DNA from 3 places in the Pseudomonas sp. Fl5BN2 genome. Region 3 is predicted to be linked to each of the others. Evidence: riboswitches for the same ligand, from Rfam matches in the RefSeq annotation. Region 3 holds a riboswitch; each other region holds the start of a gene.
What was found. A riboswitch is a leader RNA that binds a small molecule or an ion and turns the genes downstream of it on or off. The one in region 3 is predicted to bind cobalamin.

Region 1: linked by a shared signal. The riboswitch ahead of cobW (cobalamin biosynthesis protein CobW) and the one ahead of cobO (cob(I)yrinic acid a,c-diamide adenosyltransferase) in region 3 are both predicted to bind cobalamin.
Region 2: linked by a shared signal. The riboswitch ahead of GV819_RS31075 (TonB-dependent receptor plug domain-containing protein) and the one ahead of cobO (cob(I)yrinic acid a,c-diamide adenosyltransferase) in region 3 are both predicted to bind cobalamin.

Annotation. Positions count from the first base shown of each region.
Region 1 is NZ_JAAARL010000014.1:88,314-93,753, forward strand. Features, by position in the region: gene cobN (cobaltochelatase subunit CobN) at 1-1,715, opposite strand, end outside; gene cobW (cobalamin biosynthesis protein CobW) at 1,719-2,789, opposite strand; cobalamin riboswitch at 2,887-3,111, opposite strand; cobalamin riboswitch at 3,303-3,525, shown strand; gene GV819_RS20110 (CbtB domain-containing protein) at 3,623-3,814, shown strand; gene GV819_RS20115 (CbtA family protein) at 3,826-4,527, shown strand; gene GV819_RS20120 (cobalamin biosynthesis protein) at 4,524-4,940, shown strand; gene cobM (precorrin-4 C(11)-methyltransferase) at 5,023-5,440, shown strand, end outside.
Region 2 is NZ_JAAARL010000036.1:12,210-17,649, reverse strand. Features, by position in the region: gene GV819_RS31090 (APC family permease) at 1-44, shown strand, start outside; gene GV819_RS31085 (arginine N-succinyltransferase) at 216-1,232, shown strand; gene GV819_RS31080 (arginine N-succinyltransferase) at 1,294-2,412, shown strand; cobalamin riboswitch at 2,490-2,690, shown strand; gene GV819_RS31075 (TonB-dependent receptor plug domain-containing protein) at 2,720-4,768, shown strand; gene GV819_RS31070 ((2Fe-2S) ferredoxin domain-containing protein) at 4,780-5,440, shown strand, end outside.
Region 3 is NZ_JAAARL010000006.1:70,963-76,402, reverse strand. Features, by position in the region: gene GV819_RS10160 (PQQ-dependent sugar dehydrogenase) at 1-930, opposite strand, end outside; gene GV819_RS10155 (hypothetical protein) at 1,001-1,582, opposite strand; cobalamin riboswitch at 1,754-1,989, shown strand; gene cobO (cob(I)yrinic acid a,c-diamide adenosyltransferase) at 2,070-2,681, shown strand; gene GV819_RS10145 (cobyrinate a,c-diamide synthase) at 2,692-4,044, shown strand; gene bluB (5,6-dimethylbenzimidazole synthase) at 4,037-4,687, shown strand; gene cbiB (adenosylcobinamide-phosphate synthase CbiB) at 4,684-5,440, shown strand, end outside.

The DNA.
Region 1 (5,440 bases), on a different contig from region 3:
GGCCAGCAGGTTTGCGAAAGGCCGACGCCCTTGCCCGGCAGCCACTCCAGATTGCCGTGCTTGCCAACGTGGATCAGCCCGTGGGCGCCGTAGGTCTGGCGCAGCCAGAAGTAGAACGCCAGGTAAGCGTGGGGCGGCACCAGGTCCGGGTCGTGGTAGACCGCGCTGGGGTCCACCTGGTAGCCCCGGGCCGGCTGGATGCCGACGAAGGTCAGGCCAAAACGCAGCCCGGCGATCATCATCCGTCCATTGCGGAACATCGGGTCCTGCTGCGGCGCGCCCCAGCGCTCCAGCACCGCCTGTCGGTTGGCCTCGGGCAGCGCCTGGAACATTGCCTGATAGGCGTCCAGTGCCAGGCTTTGCTGGCACGGGCGCTGATCGAGGCTGTCCAGGTCGTTGCTGACGCCACCGAGCAATTGCTGAATCAGCTCGGTGCCGCTGCCGGGCAGCTCGTCCGGCAGCGGGTAACCCTCGGCGTGCAGGGCCTTGAGGATATTCAGCGCGGCCGCTGGAGTATCCAGGCCGACGCCGTTGCCGATCCGCCCGTCCCGGGTCGGGTAGTTGGCCAAGATCAGGGCGATGCGCTTTTGCCCGTTGTCCAGGCGCCCCAGCTCGACCCAGCGACGGGCTAGTTGGGCGACGAAATCCATGCGCTCGGGCTGGCCCCGATAGCAGACCACATCCGACTGACTGCGCTCGCTGCGCCAGGCCAGGTCCTTGAAGCTGATGGGCCGGCTGATGATCCGTCCGTCCAGTTCCGGCAAGGCGATGTGCATGGCCAGGTCCCGCGGGCCCAGGCCCTGCTCGCTGTCACGCCAGCCCGGCTCGTTATCCTGAGCGCAGATGGCCTGGATCACCGGGATATTGCGCCGGAACGGCCGCAGGTGCGGGGCTTCGGGGCTGGACTGGGCAAAGCCGGTGGTGTTGAGGATCACCCCGGCAGCGGCTTGATCCAGCCACTCCTCGACCTGGCTCAGGCAGCCCGCTTCCTTGAGGCTGGCCACGGCCAGCGGCAAAGGGTTGAGTCCCGCCGCCTGCAAGCGCTGGCAGAACAGGTCGATGAAGCCGGTGTTGGCCGCTTGCAGGTGCGAGCGGTAGAACAGCACCGCCGCCACCGCGTGTCCGGGCTGCCAATCGGCTTGCCAGTCGTCCAGGGTGGCGTGGCTCTTGTGCGGGTGGTAGATCGCCGTGCGTGGCAGGCTTTGCGGCTCGCTCCAGGAGTAGTCGCGCCCCGGCAGGCCGCTGGCCAGGCAACGGTAGAAATTCAAGGCATTGTCGCGCCCGCCCTGGCGCAGGTAATGCCAGAGGCGGTCACGCTCAATGGCCGGCACCGTGCTCAGGTCGCTGAGTTCCGGGTCCGGGCGGTCGTCTCCCGGCACCAGGATCAGTTGCACCCCGCGCTGGGACAGCGCCACCAACCGCTCGACGCCGTAGCGCCAATAGGCGATGCCGCCATGCAGGGAAATCAGGATGATCTTGGCGTGCTGCAGCACCTGCTCGACATACAGGTCCACCGAGGCGTGGTTCTGCACCTGCATCGGGTTGGCCAGGCGGAAACTGGGGAAATCCTCGGGCAGCTGCTCGGCGGCGTCCGCCAGCAGCGCCAGACTGGAATCGCCACTGCAGAGGATCACCAGCTCGGCGGGGGTTTGGCCAAGGTCGGCAATGTTGTCATCCGAGACGAATCCGCCGGGCTGGGTCCTGAGCAGGTGCATGGCTTAGACGCTAAGGGCAGCGCGCAGTTGCGCTTCCAGCTGGACGGCATCCAGTTCCTGGCCGATCAGCACCAGGCGCGTGGTCCGGGCTTCGTCGGCACCCCACTTGCGATCGAAGTGCTTGTCGAAACGCGTGCCCACACCCTGGATCAGCAAGCGCATCGGCTTGTTGGGGATCGCGGCAAAACCTTTGACCCGGAGGATGCCGTGCTTGACCACCAGCTGGGTCAGGGCATCCAGCAGCAGGCTTTCGTCGGCCTGGGGCAGCTCGATGGAGATCGAGTCGAAGGCATCGTGATCGTGGTCGTCATGATCGTCGTCGCCATCATGGTGGTGATCGTGGTGGCTGTGGCGGCTGTCGATGTGCTCCTCGGAGCCAACACCCAGGCCCAACAACACATCCAGTGGCAGGCGGCCGCTGCTGGCTTCGATGACCTTGACCGCCGGCGGCAGCTCTTCAGCGACTTCCAGGCGCACCCGGGCCAGGTCTTCAGGATTGATCAGGTCGGTCTTGTTGAGGATCACCAGGTCGGCGCTGGACAGTTGGTCGGCGAACAGCTCATGCAGCGGCGACTCGTGGTCCAGGTTCGGGTCCAGCTTGCGCTGGGCATCCACTTGATCGGGGAAGGCGGCGAAGGTGCCAGCGGCCACGGCCGGGCTGTCGACCACGGTGATCACCGCGTCCACGGTGCAGGCACTGCGGATTTCCGGCCACTGGAAGGCTTGTACCAGGGGCTTGGGCAGGGCCAGGCCGGAGGTTTCGATGAGGATGTGGTCCAGATCGCCACGGCGCGCCACCAGTTCACGCATGACCGGGAAGAATTCTTCCTGCACGGTGCAGCACAGGCAACCGTTGGCCAGTTCGTAGACTCGGCCGCTGGCCTCTTCCTCGGTGCAACCGATGGCACACTGCTTGAGGATCTCGCCGTCGATGCCCAGCTCGCCGAACTCGTTGACGATCACCGCAATGCGCCGACCCTGGGCGTTGTCCAGCATGTGCCGCAGCAAGGTGGTCTTACCCGAACCAAGGAAGCCGGTGACGATGGTGACAGGAAGTTTGGCCAGTGTTTTCATCGGATGCCCCTTGGCAAAGGTGGCGGGCATACGGGACGAGGACCGCAGCATCGGGCGCGCGGAGAATTCGCCACCGGATCACCCCGCCCGGTTGTAGTGAGAATCTTGGGTCGAGGCAGGTCTCCTGGCTGAGGGTCTGCCGGTGCCAGTCCTTGGACTGGCGACCGACGCTTGCTGCGCCTTCCCGCAAGCGTCCAGAACGCCCATGCAGTGGCCTTGCAGCAATCAAACCCTTCACAGTTGCGGGGGCAGCCGCGGCATCGACCGCGTTCCCTTCTTAGCTTCGACCGCTGGCCGAAGAACCTCGAACGCGCAAGGCTACGCAGAGCGCGGGGGGCGGTCAATCGACAATGCACAGGCAAATACCCGCGGCCCTTGTGGGCCGGGGCATGGCAGGAGCCGACTGGCTGGCGTCGACAATCTCCCGGCGCCTTTGGCTGGCCAGCCAGTGTCTGCACCCGCGGCACAACTGAGAAAGACTGGCAATTGACGACGCTCCCCCGCCCATGATCTCCTACACAACTTGTTACGGGTGCCCTTTACAGGGTGAAACGGGAAACCGGTGAATCACGTGCTTTACTCCAAAGTCGTGACCAGTCCGGTGCTGCCCCCGCAACGGTAAGCGAGCGAAGTGTCAGATCCACTGTGCCCTGGGCATGGGAAGGCGACACTTGCAGGCAAGGCCCAGGCCCTGCCCCTCGCCAGCCCGGAGACCGGCCCGCGACACACAAATAACAAACCCGCGGTGGGCGGGCGCTGTTGCAAACCCTGCGTGGCTGTCACGCGGGGTTTTGCTGCGCAACTCCCCCGCTGACACTCCAAAGGGAAGCGCCATGTCGATCATCAGCAGCACCAGCAGCCATTCCGCCAGCAGCACCGCCACTCTGAGCCAGCGCCTGGTGGCCGCCATCGGGGCCTCGATTCTCGGTGCCTGCCTGGTGTATTTCGCCGGTTTCTCGCATATCGAAGCGGTGCACAACGCCGCTCACGATACCCGTCACAGCGCTGCTTTCCCTTGCCACTGAGACCTGCCGAAATGATCAAGCGTATTGCGCAAACCGCAGGTTTCACCGGGCTCCTGGCCGCCCTGCTGCTGACCCTGCTGCAAAGCTTCTGGGTCGCCCCGTTGATCCTGCAGGCGGAAACCTTTGAGAAGGCCCCAGCCGCCGAAGTCCATGAACACGCCGAAGGCGCCATGGCCGGCCACACCCACGATGCCCAAGCCTGGGAGCCGGAAGATGGCTGGCAGCGCGTGCTGTCCACCACCGGTGGCAACCTGGTGGTGGCCGTCGGCTTCGCCCTGATGCTCGCCGGCCTCTACACCCTGCGTGCGCCCAACCGCACATCCCAGGGGCTGCTCTGGGGCCTGGCCGGCTACGCGACCTTCTGCCTGGCGCCAACCCTGGGCCTGCCACCGGAGTTGCCAGGGACCGCCGCCGCCGATCTGGTGCAGCGCCAGGTCTGGTGGGTCGGCACTGCCGCGTCCACCGCCGCCGGTATCGCGCTGATCGTGTTTGCCCAGAACTGGCTGCTGAAGCTGTTGGGCGCGGCCATCATCGCCGTGCCTCACGTGATCGGTGCGCCCCAGCCTGAAGTGCACTCGATGCTCGCGCCAGAAGCCCTGGAGGCGCAGTTCAAGATCGCCTCGCAATTGACCAACGCCGCGTTCTGGCTGGCCCTGGGCCTGATCAGCGCCTGGTTGTTCCGGCGCAAGAACACGGATCAATACTCGGCATGATCGAGATGCGCGCAGCGCCGACCCTGCTGGTGGTCGGCCTGGGTTGCCAGAAAGGCTGCCCGGCGACCACGCTGCGCGCGCTGCTCGATCAGGTACTGCAGGCCCATCGCATCGACTCGCAGCAAGTCCTCGCCCTGGCCAGCATCGACCTGAAACAGGCCGAGCCCGGCCTGCTGGAACTGGCCGCACAGTTGGAACTGCCGCTGACCTGCTTCAGCAGCACGCAACTGGCACCTTATGCCCTGCGCCTGAGCCATCGTTCGCAGATCGCCTTCGAGCGTACCGGCTGCTACGGCGTTGCCGAAAGCGCAGCCCTGGCCCTGGCCGAACAACTGCATCCAGGCACGGCCAAACTGTTGATCCCCCGACAAAAATACGCCCAGGCCACCCTGGCATTGGCCGCTTGCCAGTAAAATCCCCGATAATCCCCGCCCTTGATCATGAGCAATCTTCATCTGAAGCCGTGCTCCCGCCCTTTTTTCACAGGACACAGCCATGACTGTCTATTTCATCGGTGCCGGTCCCGGCGATCCGGAACTGATCACCGTCAAGGGCCAGCGTCTGATCCATCGCTGCCCGGTGATCATCTATGCCGGCTCCCTGGTGCCCGAGGCGGTACTCGAAGGCCACTGTGCGCAGCGACTGATCAACAGCGCCGAACTGCACCTTGAACAGATCATCGAAGCGATCAAGGAGGCTCACGCCCAAGGCCAGGATGTGGCCCGGGTGCACTCCGGCGACCCAAGCCTGTACGGCGCCATCGGCGAGCAGATCCGTTACCTGCGGGAGCTGGACATTCCCTTCGAAGTCATTCCCGGGGTCACCGCCACCGCCGCCTGCGCCGCACTGCTGGGGGCCGAGCTGACATTGCCGGACGTGTCTCAGAGCGTGATTCTCACCCGCTATGCCGACA
Region 2 (5,440 bases), on a different contig from region 3:
AGCTGGGCAGCGGTGCCGCCCTGGCCGACCCGCTCAAGCAATAGTTGCTCTGGCGTGGCGCCCCGAGGGCGCCGTGCACTCCCGAGAGCTGCCGTCAAACGCAGCCGGGGGCTGGCCACAGGATGCCGTGGCCGTGGCACTGCGTGGTAACCGACAGTGATGTCTGGCCGCTTCGTCCCCAAGGGGAAAGCGGCCCTTGATACAGGAGTACACCCATGCTGGCCTTGCGTCCCGTGGCGTTATCCGATCTACCCCAACTGCGGCGTCTGGCCCGCGAACGCCTGCTGGGCGTGACCTCGCTGGTGGATGACGAAACCTGCCTGCGCGAGAAGATCCTCGACTCCGAGGCTTCCTTCGCCAAGGCCGAGGCCAGCCAGGGCCCGGAAAACTACTTTTTCGTGCTCGAGGACCCGGACAGCGGCCAGTTGCACGGCTGCTCGGACATCCTCGCCACGGCGGGTTTTGCCATGCCGTTCTACAGCCTGCGCAACCGCCCATTCATCAGCAGCTCGCGGGAGCTGAACATCCAGCACGGGGTCCCGACCCTGTCGCTGTGTCATGACCTCAGCGAGCAGACCCTGTTACGCAGTTTCCACATCGACGCCGCGCTGTCGGGCACACCGCAGGCGCAACTGACCTCCCGCGCCCGGCTGCTGTTCATCGCCGCGCACCCCCAGCGTTTTGCCGACAGCTGCATCAGCGAGATCGTCGGCTACAGCAATGACGCCGGTGAATCGCCGTTCTGGGAAGCCGTGGGCCAGCACTTCTTCGACCTGCCCTACATCGAGGCCGAACGCCTATGCGCCTTGCAGGGCCGCAGTTTTCTGGCGCAACTGATGCCCCAGTACCCGCTGTACATCCCGATGCTGCCGTCGTCTGCCCAGGACTGCATCGGCCAGATCCACCCCGATGCCCGGGAAGCCTGCGAGATCCTTGTCGACGAGGGATTTGCGGCAACCCAGTATGTCGACCTGTTCGATGCCGGGCCGACCCTGCAGGCGCGCAATAACCAGCTACGCTCGATCATCCAGAGCCGGGTCGCCACCTGCTACCTGAGCCCGCAGAGCGGCCAGGGCCAACTCTGGCTGCTGAGCAATGAGCGACTGCAGGGATTTCGCGCCATCGTTGCCGCCCTCGACGAAGCCCCCGGCGACGTCGCCGGCCTGGACTCGGCGATGCTCAACGCCCTGCAACTGCAACCGGGCGACCTGCTGCGGGGTGTCGCGTTATGAACCGGCGGCCGCATTCCCCTGCGTGCCTTGATGGTCCGCAACCATGGCATGGAGGCCACCAATGATCGTCCGTCCGATCCGCGTCACCGATCTGCCGGCGGTGCTGGCCCTGCTGGAAGGCAGCTGTCGTGACCTGAACAACCTCTCGACCGACCCCGAGCGCCTGGCGCACCGGGTCCGCTGGGCGCAACGAACCTTTGCCGGCCAGGTAGAACGAGCCGATGCCGACTACCTGTTCGTGCTGGAGGACGACGACCAGCAGGTGATCGGGGTCTGCGGCCTGAGCGGCGCCATCGGCCTGCGCGAGCCCTGCTACAACTACCGACTGGGCCTGACCTGTGGCAGTGCCCCGGGGCTGGGCGCCGACCGGCAGGTACCGACCCTGTTCCTGTGCAACGAGATGACCGGGCAATCCCTGCTCTGTTCGCTGTTCCTGCGCCGTGACCATCGCCAGGGCTATACCGGCCGCCTGCTGTCCACCGCACGCCTGCTGTTCGTCGCCGAACACCCAGCACGGTTCGGCGACAAACTGGTGGCCGAGCTGCGCGGCCAGCTCGACAGCCAGGGTCACTCACCCTTCTGGGACAGCCTGGGCCGGCATTTTTTCAAGATGGATTTCCACCAGGCCAACCGCCTCTCCAGCCACGGCGGCAAAGCCTTCATCGGCGAGCTGATGCCGCGCCAGCCGCTGTACACCTGCCTGCTGACCGCCGAGGCCCAGGCGGCCATCGGCCAGGCTCACGCGAGCACCGAGCAGGCGGTGAATATCCTCCGTGACGAAGGTTTCAATCATCAGGGCTGCATCGATATTTTCGACGGTGGCCCGCTGATCGAGGCCGAGGTGGCGAAGATCCGCAGCGTGCGCGAAAGCCAGACCCTGCCACTGATGGTGGGCACCCCGGATGAGCAGGCTCCGGTGTGGCTGATACACAACCGGCGCCTGGAAAACTGCCGTATCACCGCCGCCCCCGGGCGCGTGGTGGCCGGCAGCCTGCTGGTGGACCGGCTGGCCGCCAAGCGCCTGCAATTGCAACCGGGCGACTCGGTGCGCGCAGTACCGCTGCTGGCCTGCCCCTCGCGCGCCCTGGCGCAGTCACAGATCCACCTGCCCTCCAGCGCCAGCGACTGGCGCGCCACCCGCACCGCCCTGCCAGAAATGCTTCTGAGCGCCAAGCCCTGACCCGGTCGCCAGCAGCCCTGCATCCCGGTAACGCCTGAAAGCGCCCGCACCGTTGACGAACGCCAGGACGAATGTTCATATGCCGCTCAGTTTCAGGTGCCTCATGCCGCCGTGCATGAGGTGAAACGGGAAACCGGTGCGCCCTTCCAGGGCTAGTCCGGTGCTGCCCCCGCAACGGTAAACGAGTGCTGCATTCAACAGCCACTGTACTCAGGTATGGGAAGGCGAATGCCGCGAGCCTCGTGAGCCCGGAGACCGGCCTGAAGCTTGTGTTTGGCAATCCTGCGGTGGGCGGGCATGGGCCGGTATGGCCGCGTGCGCGTGCCCGCTACCTTCTCCTGCGTGCTTCCCGAAGACACTTTCGAGAAGACCAACAATGACAACAACACCCCAACCTTTCCTTGCATGCGACTGGCGTGCGCCTCGCCGCTCCTTGAGCGGTGCCCTGCTCGGCTGCCTGTTCAGCCCCCTGCTGCTGGCCGATGACGGGTCCCTGAAGCTCGACCAACAATGGATTTCCGCCCCTTCGGTGGAGTCCACCACGGTCGCCGAAATGGCGAAATTCGGCAGCAAGGTCGAGATCATCGACCGCCAGCAGATCGAGCGCGCCGGCCCCAGCAGCGACATCACCCGGGTCCTGCAGATGTACGTACCCGGCCTTTACGTCGCACCGAAAAACGGCCCCTTCGACTACGGCACCTATTCCCTGCTCGGCGGGCGCAACGACGACACGCTGATCCTGCTGGACGGCGTGCGCCTGAACAACCGCCTGTACGGCGGCCTGTACCTGGACACCCTGCCAGCCAACGCGATTGAACGCATCGAGGTGCTCAAGGGCGGCCAGAGCCTGCTGTTCGGCACCCAGGCCGTGTCCGGGGTGATCAACATCGTCACCCGCAGCCCGCAGACCCGCGAAGCCTCGGGCGAGGTCAACCTGGGCCTGGACAGCTTCATGGGCAAGAGCGGCGATGCCCGGGTGGAACGGATCGTCAGCAACGGTTTCGGCGACCTCGGGCTGCTGGCCTACGTCAGCCACAACGTTTCCGACGGCTACCAGCCGTTTCGCAACAGCGCCTACAGCCCCAGCACCCGCGACAAGAAACGCGCCTATGAAGTGAGCACCTTCGGCGCCAAGGCGATCCAGGGGTTTGCCGACGACTCGCGGCTGGAACTGTTCTACCAATACAGCGACGCCAACCTGGATTTCGCCCGGCCGCTGGACAACAAGAAGACCACCAACGACCGCATCCAGCAGATCGCCACGGCGACCTTCGAGCAACGCCTGGGCGAACGCTTCAGCTACTTCGTCAAGGGCCACGTCAACGACTGGGACACCCGCTATACGCGGATCAACAGCACCCCAGCCGGCGGCACCAAGGTCATCAATCACAACGACTACTGGGGCTTCACCGACTGGGGCCTGCAGGCCGAAGGCAAGGCCGAGCTGGACGGCGGCCACGTGCTGGTGTTCGGCAGCGACAACCAGTGGTTCAAGGGCCAGGACGATGTACTGAAGATCGACGACAACCAGGCCCAGGCCAATGCCCTCTACGCCCAACTGCGCCCGGTGATCGAGGCCCTGCCCGACTGGCACCCGAGCATCGGCGTGCGCCACGAGCAGATCAGCGGCGGTGAAAGCGCCACGGTCGGCATGCTCACCTCGCTGTATGACCTCAATGCCAACTGGCAACTGCGTGGCCAGTACGGCAGCGCCTTCAAGTTGCCCAACGCCGAGCAGCTGTTCGCCAACGAAGAGGACGAGAAAGGCAACCGCAACCTCAAGCCGGAAAAGAGCGTGAATGCCGAGCTGGGCCTGGACTACAAGGGCCGCCTGCTGGCCGGTGACTTCAACGCCAGCATCACCGCCTTCCAGCGCAAGATCGACGACCTGATCGCCCTGGATGACATCAACTGGGTCAATGGCGAGGGGCGGATCAGGGTCCGCGGTGTCGAAGTCGATGGCCGCTGGCAGTTCAGCCCGCAGTGGAACCTCTCGGCGGACATGACGCGCAACCTGGTGGAAGCACGCAATGGCGTGACCCTGAGCAATATCCCCGGCTTCTTCGCCCGCTCACGGCTGGGCTACGAGTCGGTGGATCGGATGTGGGGCGTTGGCGGGGCGATCCGCTACATCGGCCAGATCGACAGTTCGAAGAAGGTCGACTACGGCCACTACTCGGTGGTGGACGCCGATGCCTATCGCTACCTCGACGCAGCCCAGCAACATCGCCTGAGCCTGTTGGTAGAGAACCTGTTCGACCGCGACTACAGCACCAGTATCGCCAGCAATGCCCCTCGGGTGGACAACCTCGGACGGCCCTTCACCAGCGAAGTGCGCTACACCTACCGCTTCTGAGGCCGACTGACATGCGCGAGGATTATCAACGGGTGCTGTTCGTCGGCCCCGGCCTGCACGGCGGCGCCCTCGGCGAAGCCTTTGGCAAGGAGCTCAAGGCCCAGCGCGGCGATGACGCGAGCACCCGGGTGATCGACACCCTGGACGGTTTCGACAGCCTCTGGGCCGCCCTGGGCGAACCCTTGCCCATGGACGGCGCGGCGCTGCTGGTGGTGGACCTGGAGCCCAGCTCCGACAGCGCCTACCTGGACTGGCTACGCGATGAACTGGGGCACTTGGCCCGGGCTCACCCCCAGGCGCCGAAGCTCTGGATCACTGCTCAGGCCCTGGGCCGTCGTGGCCTGGACGCGGCCCTGGCCTGCGCCAGCATCGCTCAGCGCGAGCGGCACCTGCCCTGCGACAACGTCAATGCCGTGGCCAGTGACCCCGACTGGTCGCGGGTGCCGCCCCACGCCCGCCAGGTGTTTCTCTGCACCGGGCCACGCTGCGTACGGCGCGGCGCCCTGCCCCTGTGGAAGACCCTGCGCCGCGAACTGCTGCGCCTGGAGCGCATGGAAAAACCCGGTGGCGTGCTGCTGACCCGCACCGCCTGCCAGTTCCCCTGCAACCTGGGGCCGGTACTGACCGTGCACCCGGATGGCTGCTGGTACCGGGTCAGCAACGACAGCCAGG
Region 3 (5,440 bases):
CTGCCCGTAGTAACTGAAGGGCCAGCCGTAGAAGGCGCCGTCCTTGACCGAGGTGATGTAGTCCGGCACCAGGTCGCTGCCGATCTCATCCCGCTCATTCACCGCGGTCCAGAGTGCTCCGCTGACAGGTTCCCAGGCCAGGCCGTTGGGGTTGCGCAGGCCGGTGGCGAACAGTCGATGCTCGCCGCTGGCACGATCCACTTCCCAGATCGCTGCCCGGCCTTGTTCTTTGTCCAGGCCGTTCTCGCCGACGTTGCTGTTGGAGCCCACGGTGACGTACAGCTTGCTCCCGTCCTTGCTGGCGATGACGTTTTTGGTCCAGTGGTGGTTGAGTGTGCCGCCGGGCAGGTCGAGCACCTTGGTGCCGGGGGCGCTGATCCGAGTGTCACCGTCCTGGTAGGGGAAGCGCAGCAGCTTGTCGGTATCGGCTACATACAAGTCATTGCCCACCAGGGTCATGCCAAAGGGTGAGTTGAGGTTTTCCAGGAGCACGGTACGGGTTTCTGCCACGCCGTCGTGATCCAGGTCCCGCAGCAGAGTGATGCGGTTGGCGCTGGGTGCGGCGGCGCCGGCGCGGCTCATCACCTTGCTGGCAATCCAGCCACGGATGCCCTGGCTGTCGTCCGGCTTGGGCGGTGCATTGGTTTCTGCCACCAGTACATCGCCGTTGGGCAATACGTAGAGCCAGCGCGGATGGTCGAGGTTCTCGGCGAAGGCATTGACTTGGGTGCCGGCCGCTGCCACGGGTTTTCCGTCTTGAGGCCAGCCAATGGCCGGGGCGATGTTGACGGTGGGGATCAGCGTCGGGTTGGGTTCCGGCAGTTTGGGGTTCGGTCCGGTACCGTCCGAGACCTGCAGGCTGGAGGTCTCACCGCAGGCGCTGAGGCCGGCGGCGATGGCGATAAGCAAGGTGTGTCGAAGTTTGAGCATGCTGATTTCCCTATGAGTGCATGGACATCGTAGTCATAGAGGAGCATAGCCAGTCGATGGTTCCACCTGGTCAGCGAGACTCCTTGAACAATACCGCGATCCCGGGATGGTAGTTGCCGGCTTCGTTGCGCAGCTTGCGATAGGCGTAAGGGAAGTACCAGGCTACCGCGCAGCAGTGTTCTTTTTGCAGTTCGTCGAGCATGTCCTGGAGCTCTTCGGGGGTGGCGCTGTGTTGGGCTTTTTGCGGAGCGACGAACAGGCAGCCAAGCTTCAGGTCGCTGGCGTAGCTGATCTTTTTCGCATCAAGGGCAGCGTCCAGCAAGGCCTGGGTCAAGTGCAGGCTGTTGACCCGCGGCCAGCGCTGGGTGGCCTGGATATAGGCGCGTTCGTCCTTGGTGGCCAGATACAGGTCGGTGCGAGCGTTGCGGGCGCCTTCTTCCTGCTGCTTTTTGCTGGGGCTGTGTTCCAGGCTGACCATCTCTGCCATCCAGGCGGCCGCGGAGAGCAGTCCAAGGTTGGCTCGCTCGTCGAACCAGTAGGGCGTTTCGTTATCGCCGCGAATCGTGTTGTAGCGGTCAATGCAGTCGAACCAGCGTTCCAGCATCGGGCGCAGGAATTCCAGTTTCGGGTTGCTGATGATCATGCCTTGCATCGGGGTCCGTCCTTATTGTTGTCTGGCAGGATAGTGGGGGGGTGATTTGTGGCCATTTGATATCACTGTGATCAGTGTGGCACAAGATTGGCGTCAGTTTGTTGATGCAGTGCAGTTTTCTGGTGGACTCGACGGCCGGCTTTAATTGACGCTCCACCCCCAACCCTCTAACCTTCGCGACTTGTTTCAGGTGCTCTGTGGCCGGTGGTCGACAGAGTGAAACAGGGAAGCCGGTCAGGGCCTGTTCCAGCGATGGAGCCGGCGACAAATCCGGCGCTGCCCCCGCAACGGTAGATGAGTCAAGACTGCGCCAGGTGCCACTGTGTCGGTGACGATATGGGAAGGTGCGCAGTCCGGCAGTGATGCCCCTCATGAGCCCGGAGACCGGCCTGATCCATCCAACGGCATCACGGTGGGCGATGCCAGGCTTATGCCGTCTATTTCTTTTCCTGCCCGCCGTTCCCCAGCCCCAACGGAGAGCTGCCCCATGAGTGATTCCCCTGATCGTGACGAGCGCCATCTGGCGCGCATGTTGCGAAAAAAAGCCGTGATCGACGAACGCATTGCCAACTCACCCAATGAGTGCGGCCTGTTGCTGGTGTTGACTGGCAATGGCAAAGGCAAGAGCAGTTCGGCCTTTGGCATGCTGGCGCGGTCCATGGGCCACGGCATGAATTGCGGTGTGGTGCAGTTCATCAAAGGCCGTAACAGCACTGGCGAAGAGCTGTTTTTCCGGCGTTTTCCGGACCAGGTACGCTTTCATGTGATGGGCGAGGGCTTTACCTGGGAAACCCAGGATCGTCAGCGCGACATCGCCGCGGCTGAGGCTGCCTGGGCGGTATCCAAGGAGCTGTTGAGCGACCCGAGCATCGGTCTGGTGGTACTCGATGAGTTGAACATCGCTCTCAAGCACGGCTACCTGGACTTGGATCAGGTGCTCAGTGACCTGCAGGCCCGTCCACCGATGCAGCACGTAGTGGTGACAGGGCGCGGGGCCAAGCCGGAGATGATCGAGCTGGCAGATACCGTTACTGAGATGGGCGTGGTCAAGCATGCTTTCCAGGCCGGTATCAAGGCACAGAAAGGTGTTGAGCTGTGAGTGTGAATTCATGACCGATGTTCGTCATTGCCCGGCGGTATTGATTGCCGCACCGGCTTCCGGCCAGGGCAAGACCACCGTGACCGCAGCGCTTGCCCGTCTTCACCGTAATCAGGGGCGCAAGGTCCGGGTATTCAAATGCGGTCCGGACTTTCTCGATCCGATGATTCTTGAGCGTGCCAGCGGTGCTCCGGTCTATCAGTTGGACATGTGGATGGTGGGCGAGCAGGAAAGTCGTCGGCTGCTCTGGGAAGCTGCAGGCGAAGCCGACCTGATCCTTATCGAAGGGGTCATGGGCTTGTTTGATGGCACGCCCTCCAGCGCCGATTTGGCGCGGCACTTTGGCGTGCCGGTGCTGGGGGTGATCGATGGCACTGCCATGGCCCAGACCTTTGGCGCCCTGGCCTTGGGCCTGGCGCGCTACCAGCCAGACCTGCCGTTCGCCGGGGTGCTGGCCAACCGCGTCGGTACCCTGCGTCATGCGCAGTTGCTTGAGGGCAGCCTTACCGAAGGTTTGCGTTGGTATGGCGCTTTGTCTCGGGAGACCGGTATCGAGCTGCCCAGTCGCCACCTGGGGCTGGTGCAAGCCAGCGAGCTGAACGACTTGGACCTGCGTCTGGATGCCGCTGCCCAAGCCCTGGCCAGTAGCTGTGAAGTGGCGTTGCCGCCGGCGGTGGATTTCGCCGCGCCAGCGCCAGTAGTGTGCGAGCCGCTGCTGGAAGGTGTGCGTATCGCCGTGGCGCGCGACGAGGCGTTTGCCTTTACCTACGGTGCGAGCCTGGACCTGTTGCGGGCAATGGGCGCGCAGTTGAGTTTCTTCTCGCCCATCCATGATCGAGAATTGCCCGAGGCAGACAGTCTGTACCTGCCCGGTGGTTACCCCGAATTGCACCATCAGGCGCTGGCGCAGAACACTTCGATGCTGGACGCCATTCGCGCCCACCATGGCGCCGGCAAGCCGTTGCTCGCCGAGTGCGGCGGCATGTTGTATCTGCTGGATTCCCTGACCGATGTCGAAGGCCGGCGTGCCGAACTGCTGGGGCTGCTGCCCGGTGAGGCGGTGATGCAGAAGCGTCTGGCGGCCCTGGCCCTGCAGGCGGTGGAGTTGCCGGAGGGCAGCTTGCGTGGCCACACCTATCACCATTCCCTGACCAGTACCGAGCTTGAGCCGATTGCCCGGGGTGTGAGCCCCAATGGCGGCCGGGGAGCGGAAGCGGTGTATCGCGATGGGCGGATGACGGCTTCTTATGTGCACTTCTATTTCCCGTCCAATCCGGCGGCGATGGCGGCTTTGTTTGTTCCGGATGGGATTGACGCTGTTGTCGGCACGTCGGTGGTTGTCGAGGGTGTGGCAGGTGAGTGAGAAGGGTTTTTCTGCGGCGGAGCGCGAGGCGGTCTATCGCGCCATCGCCGAGCGGCGCGACATGCGTCATTTTGCCGGTGGCAGCGTGGCGCCCGAGCTGTTGAGGCGTCTGCTGGAGGCGGCGCATCAGGCACCCAGTGTGGGGTTGATGCAGCCTTGGCGTTTTATCCGTATCAGCGATCGCCTGCTGCGGGGGCAGATCCAGCAACTGGTGGAAGAGGAGCGGGTGCGCACCGCCGAGGCGCTGGGCGAACGTTCCGACGAGTTCATGAAACTCAAGGTCGAAGGTATCAATGACTGTGCCGAGGTGCTGGTCGCGGCATTGATGGACGGACGCGAGCGGCATGTTTTTGGTCGTCGAACCTTGCCGGAAATGGACCTTGCCTCCCTGTCCTGTGCGATTCAGAACCTCTGGCTGGCGGCGCGTAGCGAAGGCCTGGGAATGGGCTGGGTGTCGCTGTTCGAGCCGCAGGCCCTGGCCGACCTGCTGGGGTTGCCGGCTGGCGCCAAGCCCTTGGCGGTGTTGTGCCTGGGGCCGGTTACCGAGTTTTACCCTGCACCAATGCTGGTGTTGGAGGGCTGGGCACAGCCGCGGCCATTAAGTGAGTTGTTGTATGAGAATTACTGGGGAGTGAGTCAATGAGTGTGGCGTTGCTGAGTGTCGCTGGGGTAGCGCTGGATGCGCTGCTGGGCGAACCCAAGCGCTGGCATCCGCTGGTGGCGTTCGGCCGTCTGGCGGATCGTATCGAGCAACGTTTCAATGCCGCCGGCCGTGGCTGGCGCAGCCATGGCGTCACCGCCTGGGTCCTTGCGGTGCTGCCCTTGACTCTGCTGGCAACCGCACTTTCCTGGCTGCCTTATATCGGTTGGCTGGTGGAAGTCCTGGCGCTGTATTGTGCCTTGGGGCTGCGTAGCCTCGGCGAGCACGTCGAGCCTGTAGCTCAAGCATTGCGCAGTGACGATCTACCAGAGGCACGGCGTCGGGTAGGGTTTCTGGTGAGCCGCCAGACCAGTGAACTGGACGCGACTGAAGTGGCGCGCGCAGCCACTGAATCGGTGCTGGAGAACGGCAGTGATGCAGTATTCGCCGCATTGTTCTGGTTTGCCGTGGCCGGCGTGCCGGGTGTGGTGCTCTATCGTCTGAGCAACACCCTGGATGCGATGTGGGGCTATCGTAACGAGCGTTTCGAGCGCTTCGGTTGGGCGGCGGCACGGATTGACGATCTGCTCAACTACATCCCTGCACGGCTGGTGGCGCTGACCTATGCCCTGCTGGGCAAGACCCGCTTGGCACTCAAGTGCTGGCGTCGTCAGGGCCCGACCTGGGACAGTCCCAACGCCGGTCCGGTGATGGCGGCTGGAGCGGGCGCGCTGGGTGTGGAACTGGGCGGTGCGG